Regions from separate parts of the Streptomyces lacaronensis genome, predicted to be linked through region 1. Evidence: riboswitches for the same ligand, from Rfam matches in the RefSeq annotation. Region 1 holds a riboswitch; each other region holds the start of a gene.
The links. A riboswitch is a leader RNA that binds a small molecule or an ion and turns the genes downstream of it on or off. The one in region 1 is predicted to bind cyclic di-AMP.
Positions count from the first base shown of each region.

Region 2: linked by a shared signal. The riboswitch ahead of ACMTAK_RS29100 (C40 family peptidase) and the one ahead of ACMTAK_RS15480 (M23 family metallopeptidase) in region 1 are both predicted to bind cyclic di-AMP.
Region 3: linked by a shared signal. The riboswitch ahead of ACMTAK_RS23800 (M23 family metallopeptidase) and the one ahead of ACMTAK_RS15480 (M23 family metallopeptidase) in region 1 are both predicted to bind cyclic di-AMP.

Region 1 is NZ_JBLHDK010000003.1:3,675,078-3,681,143, reverse strand. Features, by position in the region: gene ACMTAK_RS15490 (M16 family metallopeptidase) at 1-1,310, shown strand, start outside; gene ACMTAK_RS15485 (M16 family metallopeptidase) at 1,331-2,713, shown strand; cyclic di-AMP (ydaO/yuaA leader) riboswitch at 2,998-3,162, shown strand; gene ACMTAK_RS15480 (M23 family metallopeptidase) at 3,177-3,971, shown strand; gene ACMTAK_RS15475 (GntR family transcriptional regulator) at 4,223-4,978, shown strand; gene ACMTAK_RS15470 (HPr family phosphocarrier protein) at 5,144-5,425, opposite strand; gene ACMTAK_RS15465 (bifunctional acetate--CoA ligase family protein/GNAT family N-acetyltransferase) at 5,615-6,066, shown strand, end outside.
Region 2 is NZ_JBLHDK010000003.1:6,693,548-6,699,613, reverse strand. Features, by position in the region: gene ACMTAK_RS29110 (M23 family metallopeptidase) at 1-889, shown strand, start outside; gene pcrA (DNA helicase PcrA) at 954-3,455, opposite strand; cyclic di-AMP (ydaO/yuaA leader) riboswitch at 3,613-3,799, shown strand; gene ACMTAK_RS29100 (C40 family peptidase) at 3,808-4,971, shown strand; gene ACMTAK_RS29095 (L,D-transpeptidase) at 5,075-5,842, opposite strand; gene ACMTAK_RS29090 (hypothetical protein) at 5,954-6,066, opposite strand, start outside.
Region 3 is NZ_JBLHDK010000003.1:5,549,126-5,555,191, forward strand. Features, by position in the region: gene ACMTAK_RS23795 (aldo/keto reductase) at 1-754, opposite strand, end outside; gene ACMTAK_RS23800 (M23 family metallopeptidase) at 973-2,202, opposite strand; cyclic di-AMP (ydaO/yuaA leader) riboswitch at 2,214-2,349, opposite strand; gene ACMTAK_RS23805 (PP2C family protein-serine/threonine phosphatase) at 2,687-4,057, opposite strand; gene ACMTAK_RS23810 (DUF6227 family protein) at 4,418-5,188, opposite strand; gene ACMTAK_RS23815 (hypothetical protein) at 5,772-6,066, shown strand, end outside.

The DNA of each region.
Region 1 (6,066 bases):
ACCGCCTGGCCAATGGCCTGCGCGTGGTGCTCTCCGAGGACCATCTGACCCCGGTCGCCGCGGTCTGTCTGTGGTACGACGTCGGCTCGCGCCATGAGGTCAAGGGGCGCACCGGCCTGGCGCACCTCTTCGAGCACCTGATGTTCCAGGGCTCGGCGCAGGTCACCGGCAACGGCCACTTCGAGCTGGTGCAGGGGGCCGGCGGCTCACTCAACGGCACGACCAGCTTCGAGCGCACCAATTACTTCGAGACCATGCCCGCCCACCAGGTCGAGCTCGCCCTGTGGCTGGAGGCCGACCGGATGGGGTCCCTCCTGACCGCGCTGGACGAGGAGAGCCTGGAGAACCAGCGCGACGTCGTCAAGAACGAGCGCCGCCAGCGGTACGACAACGTCCCGTACGGCACCGCCTTCGAGAAGCTCGTCGCCATGGCGTACCCCGAGGGCCACCCGTACCACCACACCCCGATCGGCTCCATGGCCGACCTGGACGCGGCCTCCCTGGAGGACGCGCGGGAGTTCTTCCGCACCTACTACGCCCCCAACAACGCCGTGCTGTCGATCGTCGGCGACATCGACCCCGAGCAGACGCTCGCCTGGATCGAGAAGTACTTCGGCTCCATCCCCTCCCACGATGGCAAGCGGCCGCCGCGCGACGGCACGCTCGCGGAGGTGATCGGCGGTCAGCTGCGCGAGGTCGTGGAGGAGGAGGTCCCGGCCCGCGCACTGATGGCCGCCTACCGGCTGCCGCACGACGGCACCCGTGAGGCCGACGCCGCCGACCTGGCGCTGACCGTCCTCGGCGGCGGCGAGTCCTCCCGGCTCCACAACCGCCTGGTGCGCCGCGACCGCACCGCCGTGGCCGCCGGGTTCGGCCTGCTGCGGCTGTCGGGCGCCCCCTCGCTGGGCTGGCTGGACGTGAAGACCTCCGGCGGGGTCGAGGTGCCCGCGATCGAGGCCGCCGTCGACGAGGAGCTGGCCCGCTTCGCCGAGGAGGGGCCGACGCCGCAGGAGATGGAGCGCGCCCAGGCGCAGATCGAGCGCGAGTGGCTGGACCGGCTGGCCACGGTCGGCGGCCGGGCCGACGAGCTCTGCCGTTACGCGGTGCTCTTCGGCGACCCGCAGCTGGCGCTGACCGCCGTGGAGCGGGTGCTCGACATCAGCCCCGAGGAGGTGCGGGCCGTGGCCGCGGCGCGGCTGCGCCCCGACAACCGCGCCGTGCTGGTCTACGAGCCCGTCCAGGGCGCCGAGGACGCAGCCGACACCGCCGAAGCCGCCGAGACCGACGCAGAAGGGGAGGCGGCCCAGTGAGCGACGCCGTCACCGCGACCATGACCTTCCACCCGCAGCCCAAGGGCGGCGCCCCCAGGCCGTGGGCGTTCCCGGCCCCCGAGCGCGGTGAGCTGCCCAACGGCCTCACCGTGCTGCGCTGCCACCGCCCCGGTCAGCAGGTCGTCGCCGTCGAGATCAACCTGGAGGCGCCGCTGGACGCCGAGCCGGCCGGGCTCGAAGGCGTCGCCACGATCATGGCGCGCGCCCTGTCGGAGGGCACCGACAAGCACGACGCCGAGGAGTTCGCCGCCGAGCTCGAGCGCTGCGGTGCCACGCTGGACGCCCACGCCGACCACGCCGGCGTCCGCGTCTCCCTGGAGGTCCCGGCCTCCCGGCTGCCCAAGGCGCTCGGTCTGCTGGCCGACGCGCTGCGCGCCCCCGCCTTCCCGGACGGCGAGGTCGAGCGGCTGGTGCGCAACCGGCTGGACGAGATCCCCCATGAGCTGGCCAACCCGGCCCGCCGCGCCTCCATGGCCCTCTCCGCGGAGCTCTTCCCGGCCGAGTCGCGGATGTCCCGGCCGCGTCAGGGCACCCAGGAGACCATCGAGGGCATCGACGCCGCGGCCGTGCGGGCCTTCTACGAGGCGCATCTCCGCCCCTCCACCGCCACCGCCGTCATCGTGGGCGACCTCGGCGGCGTCGACCTGGACCGGGCGCTCGCCGACACCCTCGGTGCCTGGACGGGCGGGGCGGGCGTGCCGCGCACGGCTCCCCCGATCGTCGCGGACGACACCGGCCGTGTGGTGATCGTCGACCGGCCGGGCGCGGTGCAGACCCAGCTGCTCATCGGGCGCGTGGGCGCCGACCGTCACGACCGGGTCTGGCCCGCGCAGGTGCTCGGCACGTACTGCCTGGGCGGCACCCTCACCTCCCGACTCGACCGCGTGCTGCGCGAGGAGAAGGGCTACACCTACGGGGTGCGCGCCTTCGGCCAGGTGCTGCGCTCCGGGCCCCCGTCGCCCGCGGGCGGCTCCTCGGGCGCCTCGATGCTGGCGATCAGCGGCTCGGTGGCCACCGAGGTCACCGGCCCCGCGCTGGACGACCTCTGGAAGGTGCTGCGCACGCTGAAGGAGGAGGGGCTGACCGACGACGAGCGCGATGTCGCGGTGCAGAACCTGGTGGGCGTCGCCCCGCTGAAGTACGAGACGGCGGCGTCCGTCGCGAACACCCTCGCCGACCAGGTCGAGCAGCATCTTCCGGACGACTTCCAGGCGCAGTTGTACGCCCGTCTGGCGGAGACCGGCACGGTCGAGGCCACCGCCGCGGTGGTGAGCGCCTTCCCGGCGGACCGGCTGGTCACGGTGCTGGTCGGGGATGCCTCGGCGATCGAGGAGCCGGTCCGCGCGCTGGGCATCGGCGACGTGCGCGTCATCTCCAACTGAGCCGAGGAGAGTTGGCCGAATTCATGCGCGGAACCGCCGGTCCGGCCGGCTCGCCGACGGTCCGGCAGGCGGTCCGGCAGACGTCCGGTCCATGAGCCGACAGCGGAAGGACCCCGGCCCCGTAAGGGCGCCGGGGTCCTTCCGACTTGCCCGATTTATGGGATTGACTGCTTGTTTGGTTTGTGGGGAGAGCAACAAAAAACCGGAACCGTTTGGTGATCGAAAGCGGGCCCGTTTAGCGTCAGTCCGGCTGTTCGCCAGCGACCCGCCGCACCCGCGGCACCGGACAGTCATCGCCGAGTCCCCGTACGGCGCAAGCCAGGGGAGCCGGGGACCCAACACGTCCCCAGGGGTGAATCGGGCGCCTTCCCCGGCCGGGGGAGGGGTCCGTAGGAGACCTTCCTGCTCCGAACCCGTCAGCTAACCCGGTAGGCGAGAAGGAAGGAAAGGAGTGCGCCTCAGTATGGCGTCCACCCGCACTGCCACCGGGAAGCATCGCCGCACCACCAAGGTCAACATCCGTACGAGTGCGAACGTCGTGGGCATCACGACCGTCGCCTCGGGTGTGGTCGCCGGGATCACCGGACAGGCGTTCGCGGCCGACGGGGGCCCCGATCCCCAGCAGACCGGTCTGACCCAGGCGATCGTGATCGGCGACGGGATCGCGGACCACATCGAGGCCCAGGCGCAGTCCCAGGAGACCGCCGCCGAGCAGGCCGCCGCCAAGGCCAAGGCAGAGGCGATCGCCCGCCAGGAGGCCGCCAGAAAGGCGGAGGCCGCGGCGAAGAAGGCCAAGGCCGAGCGCGAGGCCAAGGAGCGCGCCGCGCGCGAGGCCGAGCGCAAGCGCCTCAACACCTTCGTGTCGCCGATCAGCGGCTCCTACGTCTCCACCGGCTACCAGGCGTCCAGCGGGCTGTGGTCCTCCGGCAGCCACACCGGCATCGACTTCCACGCCTCCACCGGCACCACGGTGCACTCCGTGGGCATGGGCGAGATCGTCGAGGCGGGCTGGGGCGGCTCCTACGGCAACAACGTCGTCATCAAGATGAACGACGGCACGTACACCCAGTACGCCCACCTGTCGTCGATCAGCGTCTCGGTCGGCCAGAAGGTCACCCCGGGCCAGCAGATCGGCCTGTCGGGCGCCACCGGCAACGTCACCGGACCGCATCTGCACTTCGAGGCCCGCACCAGCCCGGACTACGGCTCGGACATGGACCCGCTGTCGTACCTGCGTACGCACGGCGTCAACGTCTGACCCGTCGCGTCCGACGCGAACGCCGCGTGGTCTCACGATCCCGGGATCCCGAGACCCCGTGAGACTTCCGAGAAGGCCCCGTCCGCCGGACGGGGCCTTCGGCGTGCCACCGCCCGCCTGACCAAAAAATAGCCATGAAATGCTTCCCGCCATCGGAAATGGCGTCCGCGTGGAATAGAGTCGTTCAACGCGCATTCCATGGCCGCGTTTCGCGGGCGTTAAGGCGGAGGTTCGACAATGCGGGACCGTAAGTGAGCGGGGATACGAACGCGGTCCAGGGTGGTCGCCGGATTTCGGCACACGCGGTCTGCGCGGCGATTCGCGACGACATCGTCTCCGGCGCGTATCAGCCCGGCAGCCGCCTCACCGAGGAACTGCTCGCCCGGCGCTACGGCGTCTCCCGGGTGCCGGTCCGCGAGGCCCTGCGCACCCTGGAGTCCGAGGGCTTCGTGACGACCCGGCGGCACGCGGGGGCCTGCGTCGCCCAGCCCTCCGAGCGCGAGGCGGCCGATCTGCTGGACATCCGCGCGCTGCTGGAGCCGCTGGGTGCCGCGCGGGCCGCACAGCGCCGCACCGAGGCCCATCTGAAGGTGCTGCGCGGACTGGTCCGGCTCGGCCGGGAACGGGCCCAGGGCGGTCAGCTCGGCGAACTGCGGCCGCTGGGCGACTGGTTCCACGAGACGCTCGCCCAGGCGTCCGGCAGCCCGAGCCTGGCCGCGCTGCTCGTCCAGCTGCGCCGTAAGACCGCGTGGGTGTACGCGGCCGCTCCCGGGCCGCGGCCCGTGCCGCCCGAGGGCGCCGCGCGCCCCGATCCGGCCGGGCGGGCCGTGGAGTCCTGGGCGGAGCACGGCGCGCTGGTGGACGCGGTGGCGCGCGGCGACGCCGACCGCGCGCGGGCGCTCGCCACGGCGCACACCGAGCGCGCGCTGTCGGAATACCGGCTGCGCCGCCCGATTCCGGTGAGGACTTCGAAACATTCCGTCAACACGGCGAGCGGCCGGAATTAACAGAGTTCCCGTATACAACTCCTTGGAGTCCTTGGGAATTCTGTGCGCGAAAACAGAAAAACGGCGGGGCCGCGGTGACTATTAAGGCCACCGCGGCCCCGCCGTGCCGAATCCCTGAAACCACCCGGGAATCACCCCGGAATTCCAGACAGGGCCCTCCCGGGGTCAGACGGTCTCGGGAAGCTCCTCGAGGCCCCCCGCCACCAGCTTCGCCAGACGGTCGAGCGCGACCTCGGCGTCATCCGCGTCGGAAGCGAGGACGACCTCCTCGCCGCCCTGGGCGCCCAGGCCGAGCACGGCCAGCATGGAGGCGGCGTTGACCGGGGTGCCGTCGCCCTTGGCGATCGTGATGGGGACGCCGGCGGCGGTGGCCGCCCGGACGAAGATCGACGCAGGGCGGGCGTGCAGGCCCTCGGCCCAGCCGATGGTGACGCGGCGCTCAGCCATGGTGTTGCCCTTCAGGTGTGACGGTGCTGTTGTCTAGACCAAAATCATACGGTGTCCGGATTCACCCGAACGATGTCCGAGTGAGCCCGGCCATGCCCGGACTGGCCCGATACGGACCTTCCCCCGACACTTGGCCCCGACGCAAGGGTGTCCACCATCCGGACCGGGCGGGCCCGTACCCTGGCTCCCATGCGGAGCCCGTCGGACCATCACGCCTACCCGACCCACTGGGAAGCCGATGTGGTGCTCCGGGACGGCGGTACGGCACAGATCCGTCCCATCACCACCGATGACGCCCAGCGGCTGGTCAGCTTCTACGAGCGGGTCTCGGACGAGTCGAAGTACTACCGCTTCTTCGCGCCCTACCCCCGTCTCTCCGACCGCGATGTCCACCGCTTCACCCACCACGACTACGTCGACCGGGTGGGCCTGGCGGCCATCGTGGGGGATGAGTTCATCGCCACCGTTCGGTATGACCGCATCGACAGCCGGGGGATGCCGGCCGCGGCCCCCGCCGACGAGGCCGAGGTCGCCTTCCTCGTCCAGGACGCCCACCAGGGCCGCGGGGTGGCCTCCGCGCTCCTCGAACACATCGCCGCCGTGGCGCGCGAACGGGGCATCCGGCGGTTCGCCGCCGAGGT
Region 2 (6,066 bases), 3.0 Mb from region 1:
CGGCGCGTTCGAGCACACCGCCGTCTTCGAGTCGGTCGACGAGCCCGACCAGCCGTACGACCCCGGTCCCGAAGCGGAACCTGAACCCGAGGCGGCGGTCATGCGGGAATCCGCCCCCTCCTCTCGCCGGGAGGTGAGCCGCGGCCGCCGCCGTACCCCGTCGTCCCGCCCCAAGCGCTCCGCGCTCCTCACCGTCGCCGTCCCCTCCGTCTGCGCCCTGGGCGTCACCGCCGTGGCCGCCGCCTCGGTCAGCGGCGTGGGAAGCGACAAGAAGGACGAGTCCACCACTCAGGCCGCCGCCGACACCGCGCCCCCCGTGAAGCCCTCCGTCGCCAACAGCAAGCTGGACTCCCAGCTCGCCGGGGTCCGCGAGGACGCCGACGACTTCCGCGACCGCACCAGCCGCGCCCAGGAACGGATCGACCTCCAGGCGCGCCAGGCCGCCGAGAAGAAGCGCAAGGCCGCCGAGGCGGCGCGCAAGGAAGCGCTGCGCCCGAAGTTCGCGCTGCCCGTCGCCCAGCACGGCCTGAGCGCCCAGTTCGGCCAGGCCGGTATCAACTGGATGTCGGTGCACACCGGCATCGACTTCCCGGTGAGCTACGGGACGCCCGTGATGGCCGCCACCGACGGCACCGTAAAGGCGCAGTGGAACGACGCCTACGGCAATATGGTCGTTCTGACCAGCCCGGACGGCACGGAGACCTGGTACTGCCACCTCAGCAGCGCCAAGATCCGCTCAGGAACCGTCAAGGCCGGGGAGACCATCGCGTACTCCGGGAACTCCGGTAACTCCACCGGCCCGCATCTGCACTTCGAGGTCCACCCCGGCGGTGGCGCGGCCATTGACCCGCTGCCCTGGCTGCGCGGCAAGGGCCTCGACCCGACCTGATCCGGGGCCACCGCCGTGGCGCGCCACCGCCGCGCCGCGCGACGCTCGCACGGCCTGCGCCCCCCTACAGCTTCTCCACCGGTGCGTACCGCAGCAGCAGCCGCTTCGGCTTCTCGTCGCCGAAATCGATCGTCGCCTCCGCGTTGTCCCCGCTGCCCTTGACCGCCACCACCGTGCCGAGCCCGAACGAGTCATGGGTGACCCGGTCCCCGATGGCCAGGGCGACCACCGGGCGCTCCTTGGCCCGCCGGGTGGCGAACCCGCCGCCCCCGGTGCGCGAACGCGACGTCGACAGACCGGACGACAGCCCCGACGGCGGGGTCGAGGCGATGCCGCCCATGGACGCGGACGGGGTGGCGGGCCCGGTGCGCCGCCAGCGCACATACTGGTCCGGGATCTCCTCCAGGAAGCGGGACGGCGGGTTGTACGCGGGCTGTCCCCAGGCGCTGCGCATCGTCGAGCGGGTCAGATAGAGCCGCTCGCGGGCCCGGGTGATCCCGACATAGGCCAGCCGCCGCTCCTCCTCCAGCTCCTTGGTCTGGCCGAGCGCCCGCATATGCGGGAAGACGCCGTCCTCCATGCCGCTGAGGAAGACGACCGGGAACTCCAGGCCCTTCGCCGTGTGCAGGGTCATCAGCGTGATCACGCCGGAGCCCTCGGTGTCCTCGTCGGGGATCTGGTCGGAGTCGGCGACGAGCGCGACCTGCTCCAGGAAGTCCGCGAGGGTGCCGGGGTTCTCCTCGCCGCGGTCCTGCTCGAACTCCAGGGCCACGGCGGCGAGCTCCTGGAGGTTCTCGATCCGGGTCTCGTCCTGCGGATCGGTGGACGCCTGGAGCTCGGCCAGATAGCCGGTGCGCTCCAGCACCGCCTCCAGGACGGTGGCCGGGCCCGCCCCGGACTCCACGATGGTGTGGAGCTCCTCCATGAGCGTGTTGAACCGCTTGACGGCGTTGGCCGAGCGGGCCGCCATGCCGTACGCCTCGTCAACCCGGCGCAGCGCCTGCGGGAAGGTGATCTTCTCGCGCAGCGACAGCGCGTCGATCATGGCCTCCGCGCGCTCGCCGATGCCGCGCTTGGGCACGTTCAGGATGCGGCGGAGCGGGACGGAGTCCTCGGGGTTGGCCAGCACCCGCAGATACGCGAGGACGTCCCGGACCTCCTTGCGCTCATAGAAGCGCACCCCGCCGACGACCTTGTACGGCAGCCCGACGCGGATGAAGACCTCTTCGAAGACACGGGACTGGGCATTGGTGCGGTAGAAGACCGCCACGTCCCCGGCCTTGGCGTCGCCCGCGTCCGTCAGCCGGTCGATCTCGTCGGCGACGAACTGGGCCTCGTCGTGCTCGGTGTCGGCCACATAGCCGGTGATCTCGGCCCCGGCGCCGGCGTCCGTCCACAGGTTCTTCGGGCGGCGGTTCTCATTGCGCTCGATGACCGCGTTGGCCGCGCTCAGGATGGTCTGGGTCGAGCGGTAGTTCTGCTCGAGGAGGATCGTCCGCGCGGTGGGGTAGTCCTCCTCGAACTGGAGGATGTTACGGATCGTGGCGCCCCGGAAGGCGTAGATCGACTGGTCGGCGTCGCCCACGACGCACAGCTCGGCGGCCGTGGTCTCCTCGGTGTCGGTGCCCACCAGCTCGCGCACGAGTGTGTACTGCGCGTGGTTGGTGTCCTGGTACTCGTCCACCAGGACGTGCCGGAAGCGGCGGCGGTAGTGCTCGGCGACGTCCGGGAACGCCTGGAGCAGATTGACCGTGGTCATGATGATGTCGTCGAAGTCCAGCGCGTTGGCCTCGCGAAGCCGCGCCTGGTACATCGCATACGCCTCGGCCAGCGATTTCTCAAAACTTCCCCCGGACTCCGTCCGGGAGGTGCCCCCTGCCGCCTGCTCGGCGAAGGTCTCCTCGTCAATCAGCTCGTTCTTGAGGTTGGAGATCTTGGCGCTGAAGGACTTCGGCGGGAACCGCTTGGGGTCGAGGTCCAGATCCCGGCAGACCAGCGACATCAGCCGCTTGGAGTCGGCCGCGTCGTAGATCGAGAACGACGAGGTGAAGCCCAGCTTCTTCGACTCCCGGCGCAGGATGCGGACGCAGGCGCTGTGGAAGGTGGACACCCACATGGCGTTGGCCCGCGGGCCGACGAGCTCCTCGACGCGCTCCTTCATCTCGCCCGCCGCCTTGTTGGTGAAGGTGATGGCGAGGATCTGGCCGGGGTGGGTGGAGCGGGCGCCGAGCAGATAGGCGATGCGATGGGTGAGCACCCGGGTCTTGCCGGAGCCGGCGCCCGCGACGATCAGCAGCGGCGAGCCGGTGTGCTCCACGGCGGCCCTCTGCTGCTCGTTCAACCCCTCGAGCAGCGCGGACGGGTCCACGGCGGGCCGGGGCGCGCCGTCCCGGTAGTGGGCCTCCCGGGGCACGGGCGCGTCGAAATCGCCGCTGAAGAGGTGATGCGGCACGTCCTCGGCGCCACCGTGGCCAGGGTGTGCCGAATCCTCGGGCGGCGGTGGCCGCTCCTCGTCCTGAGAAGGCCCGAGGTCCGCCAGGAAGCTGTCGTCAAAGAGGCTGCTCATCGCTCCCCGAGTCTAGGCCGCCCCACTGACAGCCGACGTACGAACATCACGAAACGGTTTCGGGCAAAACGGCCACCAGTCTTCACAGGAGCCCCACGTGTTGGCTACCGTCCTGCGTCAGGCGGCCCGGAAGATCCGTCGGCGAACCACGTCGGCACGGGCGCCTCCGCCGAGTCCGGTTACGCCGTGAGGCGCCCGGAGCCGGGGACCCAACAACGCAAGACCGGGGTGAATCGGCCCGAAACGGTACGGCGCACACGGTGCCGTCCGGACACGGCCGTAGGGCAACCTTCCGTACCGCCCGAACCCGTCAGCTAACCCGGTAGGCGGTCCACGGAAGGAGTCGCCTCCCTTGGCGTCGCACCGCAAGCCGCGGAGCCGAATACCCGCCCCGCTCACGGGTCACAGCCGCCGTACGGCCGTCGGGTTCACCACCGCCGCCCTCGCATCCGTCACCCTCCTCTCCCAGTCGGCCAACGCCGCGCCCACCGATCCCAAGCCGGCCGCCCAGTCGATCGAGAAGGTGAAGGAGAAGGTCGACACCCTCTACCACCAGGCGGAGACCGCCACCCAGCGCTACAACGCCGCCAAGGAGCGCACCGACCAGCAGCGGGCCAAGGTCGACAAGCTGCTGGACTCCGTCGCCCAGCGCACCGAGAAGCTCAACGAGGCGCGGCGCATGCTCGGCACCTACGCCACCGCCCAGTACCGGGACGGCGGAATGGCCCGCTCCGCCGCGACCCTGCTGTTCTCCAACGATCCGCAGGACGTCTTCGACCAGTCGCATCTGATCGACCGGATGACCGGTCGGCAGAAGCAGGCCGTCGACGACTTCCAGAAGCAGCGGGTGAAGGCCGCCAAGGAGCGCGGTAAGGCCGCCGAGAGCCTTGCCTCGCTGACCGCGTCCCAGAAGCAGCTGAAGGTCCAGAAGAAGACCGTCCAGGACAAGCTGACCGAGGCCCGGCGGCTGCTGGCGAATCTGACCGCCAAGGAGAAGGCGCGACTGGCGGCGATCGAGAAGAAGAAGGCGGAAGAGGCCCGCCGTAAGGCCGCCGAGCTGGCCGAGAAGCAGCGGCAGGAGGCGGCCGCGCGCAAGAAGCAGCAGGAGCAGAACGCGGGTGGCTCCGGTTCGACGGCGCCCTCCACGCCCTCTGTCCCGGCCAACAGCTCCAAGGCGGCCCAGGCCATCGCCTTCGCCAAGGCGCAGCTCGGCAAGCCGTACGTCTGGGGCGCCACCGGGCCCAGCTCCTTCGACTGCTCCGGGCTGACGCAGGCGGCCTGGAAGTCCGCCGGGATCTCGCTGCCGCGCACCACCTGGGACCAGGTGAAGGCCGGTACGCGCGTCTCGACGTCCCAACTCCAGCCGGGCGATCTCGTCTTCTTCTACGACGACATCAGCCATGTCGGCCTCTACATCGGCGACGGGATGATGATCCACGCGCCGAAGCCGGGCGATGTGGTGAAGAAGGCGCCGATCACGGAGATGCCGATCTACGGGAGCGTGCGGCCCTCGTAGGGCCCCTGATCCCGACGATGCCGCTGCCCGGGGGCGGACCCCGGGCAGCGGCATCGTCATCGGCTCAGCGGCGCCGTCAGCGCCTCTCGGCGCCGTCAGTGGCTCAGGTGCCGGGCTTGCGCCCGTAGACGTACACGTCGTCGCCGTTCTTCAGCAGGCTCCAGTACTTCTTGGCGTCGCCCTTACGCATGTTGACGCAGCCATGGGAGCCGGGCGGGGACCATACGCTGCCGGCGATCGAGTGAAACGCCTGGCCGCCGTCGAAGAACTGGCTGTAGGGCATGGCGACCTTGTAGAGCGTCGACCAGTGGTCGATGTTCCGCCAGTAGACCTTCTTCAGCCCGGTGCGGGTCTCGAAGCCGTCCCGCCCGGACCGCACCGGCACCGGTCCGTAGACCAGCCGGGAGCCGTCCTGGACCCAGCTCAGCTGGCGGGTGAGGTCCACACAGGCGATACGGCCCCTGTTGGTGGGGCACTTCCTCGCCGCGTTCGGATTGTGCCCGGCGGCTTTCTGGGCGCTGATGAGGCTCATCACGCCCGAGGTGATCGGGCCCGCGTAGCCGATCGTCGGGCTGACGCCGTGGTCGATCTGGAACTTCTGGATCGCGAGACAGTCCGCCCGCGACTGCCGTCCGTCCACGGGACGGCCCAGGAACCGCTCGGCCTGCCTCTGGTACGGCCCGGCGGTGGTCGTGCACGACGACGCGGCCATGCTCACCGGTGTCACCGTGCCGGCCGACCGGCCCAGCGGCCGCGCCTGAGCCTGCGCCGGACCGGCGACGGCCACCGCGAGCGGCACCGCCATCCCCGCCAGCCCCAGCGCGACGCCCACGCGCCGCCTATGACTTCTGACTGCCCCCACTACCCCCATTGGCCACTCCTCTCGACTGCCTCGTTCTTTACTAAGACAGCTCGCGAGTGCAAACGGTTGCCTCGGGATCGTGTCGCAATTGCCTTGGGTTACCCCCAGAACATTCGTTCGTCAGGTCCACAGCACGGCGATGAAGATGTTTGCCGTTGTCAAGGCGCCCACCGCGCCGAAGGCGGCCGACTCTACCTTCTCCTCGTCGCGCTTCACATAGACCAGGCCGAGGA
Region 3 (6,066 bases), 1.9 Mb from region 1:
GGGCGGCGAGGACCTTCTGGCCGCGCTCGGTCTCCAGGTGCTTGGCCGCGCCCGTGGAGCGGGGGCTGTCGACGGCCGTGCCCGGACGGTACTTGCCGGTGAGGAAGCCGGACGCCAGGGAGTAGTAGGGAATCGTCGCCAGGTCGTGGCGGGCGGCCACCTCGGACAGCTCGCCCTCGAAGGTGTCGCGCGAGACCAGGTTGTAGTGCGGCTGGAGGGCGACGTAGCGGGCCAGGTTCTCCCGGGTGGAGAAGGTCAGCTGGGCCTCCAGGCGGTCCGCGCCGACGTTGGACGCGGCGATCTCGCGGACCTTGCCCTCCCTGACCAGCTCGTCCAGGGTGGTGATGATCTCCTCCACCGGCACCGACGGGTCGTCGTAGTGGGTGTAGTAGAGGTCGATGTAGTCGGTGCGCAGCCGCTGGAGGGATTCCTCGACGCCCGATTTGATGGCGGACGAGGTCAGCCCGCGTGGCTCCGGGGAGCCGCCGCCCACCTTGGTGGCGAGGACGATGTCGGAGCGGTTGCCGCGGGAGGCGAACCAGTTGCCGAGAATGGTCTCGGACTCGCCGCCCTCGTTGCCCGGTACCCAGGCGGAGTAGACATCGGCGGTGTCGATGAAATTGCCGCCCGCCGCCACGTAGGCGTCGAGCACCCGGAAGGACTCGGCCTCGTTCGCGGTCCAGCCGAAGACGTTCCCGCCGAGGGAGAGCGGGAAGACGGACAGGTCACCGATCTTCTGTGTGTTGTCAGCCATACATCTTTACAACGGTTGGCTGGACGGGGTTGTTCCGGCCTGTTGTTCCCGCGTGCGTTCCTGGGGGGGCGGCCCCGTCGGGACGTAAAGCCCCCTCGGCGCGTAAAGCCCCGTCGGCACGTAGAGCCCCATGGACCATCGGGACGTAAAGCCCCATCGGCACGTAAACCGGCGGCCCTGGCGTCAAGGGGGGAGAGAGCGCCAGGGCCGCCGGGGTATCAGGGGTTCAGCCCGTGCTGGCGCAGCCAGGGCATCGGGTCGATCGGCGAGCCGCCGCCCGGCCGGACCTCGAGGTGGAGGTGCGGGCCGGTCACATTGCCGGTGGCGCCGACGCGGGCGATGACGTCGCCCGTCGACACCTTGCCGGAGGTGACCACCATCGACGACAGGTGGCAGAACCAGAGCTCGGTGCCGTCGCTCAAGGTCAGCACGATGCGGTAGCCGTACGAACCGGCCCAGCCCGCCTGGGTGATGGTGCCGCCGTGCAGCGCCTTGACCGGGGTGCCGGTCGGGGCGGCGAAGTCCTGGCCGGTGTGGTCGGCCGACCACATGTCGCCCGCCTGGCCGAAGCTGGCGGTCAGGGTGTACGACCCGACGGGGAGGGTGTACGCGGCGGCGAGTCTGGCCTGGCGCTCGGCCGCGGCCTTCTTCTCGGCCGCCTCCTTCGCCCGCTGCTCGGCGGCCTTCTTCTCCGCCGCAGCCTTGGCCTTCCGCTTGGCGACCGCCTCCGCGGCCTGGTCGGCGGCCTTGTCCGCGGCGGCCCTGGCCTCCTTGGCGGCGGCCTGCGCCGCGGCGGTGCGGCTGTCCTCGTCCGCCGCGTTCTGCTGGTTCTCGGCCTGCTGGAGGATGCGGGCGCGGAGCGCCTCACCGGCGTCGGTGGTGCCGCGCTGCTCGTCCTCGCTGGTCAGACCGGCCTGGGAGAGCGGGGCGGCGGCGGTCTGCGCGCCGCTGCTGTCATCCGACGCCCAGGAGCCGATCCCCGGCAGATCCTTGGCGTCGGGCAGGCTGGCCTTCACCTCATCGGCGACATGGCCGAGGTCCGGCATGGATATGGGGAGCGCGGGACGGTCCTTGGCGCTGGCCATACCGCCCGCACCGACCGCCGCGATCACGCCGACCCCGAGGACGGCGCCGCTGCGTGCCATGGTCCCGCCTCGCTGTTTGGCAACGCGGTGCCGGCCGCGTACGGGAGCGATGGACTCCTCGGTGGGGTTCCACTCCTCCCAGGTCTCGGCCTCGAATCCGGCACCCGGGCCCTCGGAGGCGCCCTCATCCGCATAGCGGTCGTCGGGGGCGAACGCGTAAGGGTCGTCGGGGGCGAGTCGGCCGTCCCCTGAGCTCATCCCGCCGCCGGCGTCGAAGCCGGGGCCGTAGGCGGTGGCGGTCCCCAAACCGCCTCCCCGTGTTCGATACGGGGCCTCGTCCAGGACAGACCTGTTGGACGCCACGGAGGCGCACTCCTTTCCTTCCCTCTCGCCTACCGGGTTAGCTGACGGGTTCGGAGCAGGAAGGTCTCCTACGGGTCAGGTTCGACCCGATTCACCCCAAGGTTGTTGGTTCCCCGGTTCCCTTGGTGCTGCTGGTGGTGCGGTACTGCCGCTGTGCGTACGGGATTCGGCGACGGCGCACGGTGCCGCCCTTGCGACGGTTGTGACGACCGCGCTGCGTTATCGAACGTTAATAGAGAGCGCGATGTGATTCCAAGCTGTTCCGAGGAATCCGCGCACCTTTGGCATGAACTTAGCACTCAAGAGGGGACAGATAGGGGCGAGTCGACGTGCTGGGCAAGACTTGGCAAAACCGCATACGGATCGATCGTGCGTCAATTGTTATGCGGAGGGGGCTCGGCCGGTTACGCACGGTGTGCGGCGTGGTGCGATGCGATGCGATCGCGGTGCGGTTGGTTGGTCGGTTGGTTGGTTGGTCAGTCGGCTACGACGGCGTGGGGTTCGCCCTGTCGTTCCCCTCACCGTTGTCCCGCCTACTGTCCCGCGCGCTGTCCCGCCCGTTGCCGCGAGCCGGGGTCCGACGGACCGCCAGCAGCGCCATGTCGTCCGGCGTTCCGCCACCCGTATGGCGCTCGACATCGGCCACCAAGGCGTCCAGCAGCTCCTGCGGACCGTCGAAGCGGCGACCGCGCAGCCGCTCCTCCGGGTCATAGAACTCGCCATGGCGGTCCCGGGCCTCCGTCACCCCGTCCGTGAACAGCAGCAGCGTCTCGCCCTCCGCGAACATCAGCTCCATCACCCGGTCCGGCCAACCCGCCAACTCCCCCATCCCCACCGGCAGCGCCGACGCCTCCGGCTCCAGGGCACGCACCGCGCCGCCCTCCTCCAGGAGCAGCGGCGCCGGATGGCCGCGGTTGATCAGCCGCAGGGTGGAGTCGCCGCGCGGAATTTCGGCCACCACGGCCGTCGTAAACCCCTCGACCACCTCCAGGTCGGCCCGCCGGGCGCCCTCGCGCTGCAGCGCCCGCTCCAGGCGGCCCACGAGCGCCTCCAGGGTCGTCTCCTGCTCCGCCGCCTCCCGGAAGCAGCCCAGGAGGATCGCCACGACCTCCACGGCCCCCAGCCCCTTGCCGCGTACGTCCCCGACGGTCAGCCGTACACCGTGCGGGGTGTCCTGGACGGCATACAGGTCACCACCGATCGCCGCGTACTTCTCCGCCGGTACGTAACGCGCGGCGATCTCCAGTCCGGCGAGCCGGGCGGGCGGCGCGGGCAGGACGGCGCGCTGGGCCGCCTCCGCGATACCGCGCGCCGAGGCGAGCCGGTGGTAGCCGCGGCGTACGACGCGGTTGATCACCACCGCCAGCACGGTCACGGTCGCCACCGTGATGATCTCGGTGGCCGCCTGGGTCGGGTCCCGCACGCCGTGCAACTCCGCCAGCAGACAGGTGGCGAGGACCGCGACGACGGCCGTGCCGATGGTCTGACGCAGCGGTAAGAGCGCCGCGGCGACCAAGGGGGCGGCGGCGAAGAAGGGCGAGGCGGTGTAGCCGGGCGGGGCGGCCAGGTCGAAGGCGATGCCGCCGAGGACGAGGACGGCGGGGACCCAGCGGGCCATACGGCGGCCCGGGGGCTCCTTACCGCTCTCCTCGCCCGGAGCCGGCCCCGCGGCGGACCCGGCGGACGCGTCGGCGGCGGCACCGGCCGCGGCGCCGGTGTCGATGAGCGTACGGAGGCGGGTGGCGGGTCGGCGGGCGAGCGGGCGGCTCAGCCGGGGCCAGGCCGTACGCCGCTCCGTACGGCCCTCGGTACGGCCCTCCGTACGGGCGCCCGTACGAGCCCTGCTCCCTCGCACCCGCACCGGCTTCTCTCGCTTCCCTGGTCCGCGTCCCAGCCGCCGTCACAGCGGCACGGCGGCGCGGTCGTCACGGCGTCACCGCCGTCACCGCCGTCACCAGGCTTCCGGCTGACGGGCCGCCAGGCGAGCCGGTGTCGGCCAAGCGGGTGCTGGGCGGGTGGGGACGCGTGCCGAGCGCCGCACGAGGCGTCTCGTCGACCCCACGCATGCGGGGGTGTGAGCGCGCCAGGACCCCGGTCGGCGGGCTACGGACGGGCTACGGAAGCGTCAGATACCGCGTACGTCAGAGGTCCTGCGTACGCCAGAGGCCCCGCGTACGCCAGGAGGTCCCGCGTACGCCAGGAGGCCCCGCGTACGTCAGAGGTCGACGCCCAGCGCGCGGGCGTGGCGGTCCGCCGCGAGTTCCGCCGAGACCTCGTCGAGGTACACCTCGCACACCAGCCGGCCGTCACGGGTCAGATTGTGCTCCAGCTCCCACAGCACGATCTCGTCCCCTCCGGCGAGGAGGAAGGCGTGCTCATAGAAGCGGCACCAGGTCGCGTCGGGACCGCCGGAGCGGCGCCGGGGCTTGGGCGCGAGGGCGATGTCATGGGCGAACGCGGTGGCGAGCAGCCGCTCGGTCTCCTCGCCCGGGCGGTCGGCGTTCTCCGCGCGGCGCAGGACGCGACGGGCGTGGTCGGCCGAATCGTCGGCCACATACGCACGGGAGCTCTCCACCGGCTCGGCCGTGTGCAGCAGCTGGTCCGGGAGCCACAGCGGTAACCCGTCGAGCTCCTCCCAGCGGGCGCCGCCGAGGCGCTCATGGACGCGGCGCTCGGCCAGCGTCAGGGCGTCCTCGTCCTCGTAGAGCTCGTACAGCGGGCGGCCGCCCTCGCCCGTGTTGTGCTCCAGTTCCCACAGCAGCAGGCTGCTGCCGTCGGGGAGCAGGAAGACATGCCGATAGGTGCTGTACCCGAGCTGGCCGCACCGCTCATTGCACTGCCGACAGGACCGCAGCTCGGACTGGTGCATCAGGGCGCTTCGCGCCTGGGCCAGCACCGCCTCGCCGATCTCGAAGCCGTTCTGCGCACGGGCGAGCAGCCCGTCCATCAGCTCGGAAGGGGTCCCTTCCCCTCGTGAGTGCCCCATGTCTCTCCTCCCGCCTCCCGGCGTTGATTCGCCGCGCCCCCCGGGCGACCACTTCGCGCACTTAGCGTAGCGGCGTGAACACGCGCCGCGCTGCGGTTCGGCGAAGCTGTCGGTGTGACTGTGCCTCATTCACTCCTGCGTCGTAGAGCCTGGATGTATCACTCGTCCGACCGGTCGAACAAGTCCCGGGGCGGGGGCAGGGCGGCCCGGTCGGTCGGCGCGAGGCCGTCTCCCGGCCGTCACATGGCCATCGGTGCGCTGCCGCCCCGTCACCCGCCTCCGTCGGGCGGCCGTTGCCCGGCAGCCGAGCGTCCGCGGACCATCCCCGTGCCTCCGCCTCGTCCCGCCCCAATCGCGGCCCGGCAGCCAACCTCCTCCCCTCCTCATAAAGGGGATTCAGATTCCGCTGGGCCAAATGGAGCTCGCGTTGGTCCCCCTTAGCGGGATTCTCGGATAACACGCACCGGAAGAGCCGCACTATGCCGGACGGGTGAAGCTGACTGGCGGCCCGAAGCCTTAACTGATGAGCTTCGTTGTGTCATGCGTCCGTGAATTCGCGGAGCAACCCAGACGGAGGATTTAAGTGAACATCGGCAAGAAGGCAGTTCTTCTGACCGCGGCCGCCGGCGCTCTGGTCATCGGTGGCGCGGGCGGTGCCCTGGCCCAGAACGACGACTATGCCTACCAGGGCAACCACTGTGACACGGCCACCGGTGCCACCAGCAACCTCGGCGGCACCGCCGCCACCGGCGACATCGACCTCGGCTCGGACTGCGTCAACTTCACCAACAGCAGCGGTTCGGTCTACCAGGGCAACGACTGCGACACGTCCACCGGCATCACGCTGGTCACCGGCGCCGCCGCCCCGACGGGCGACA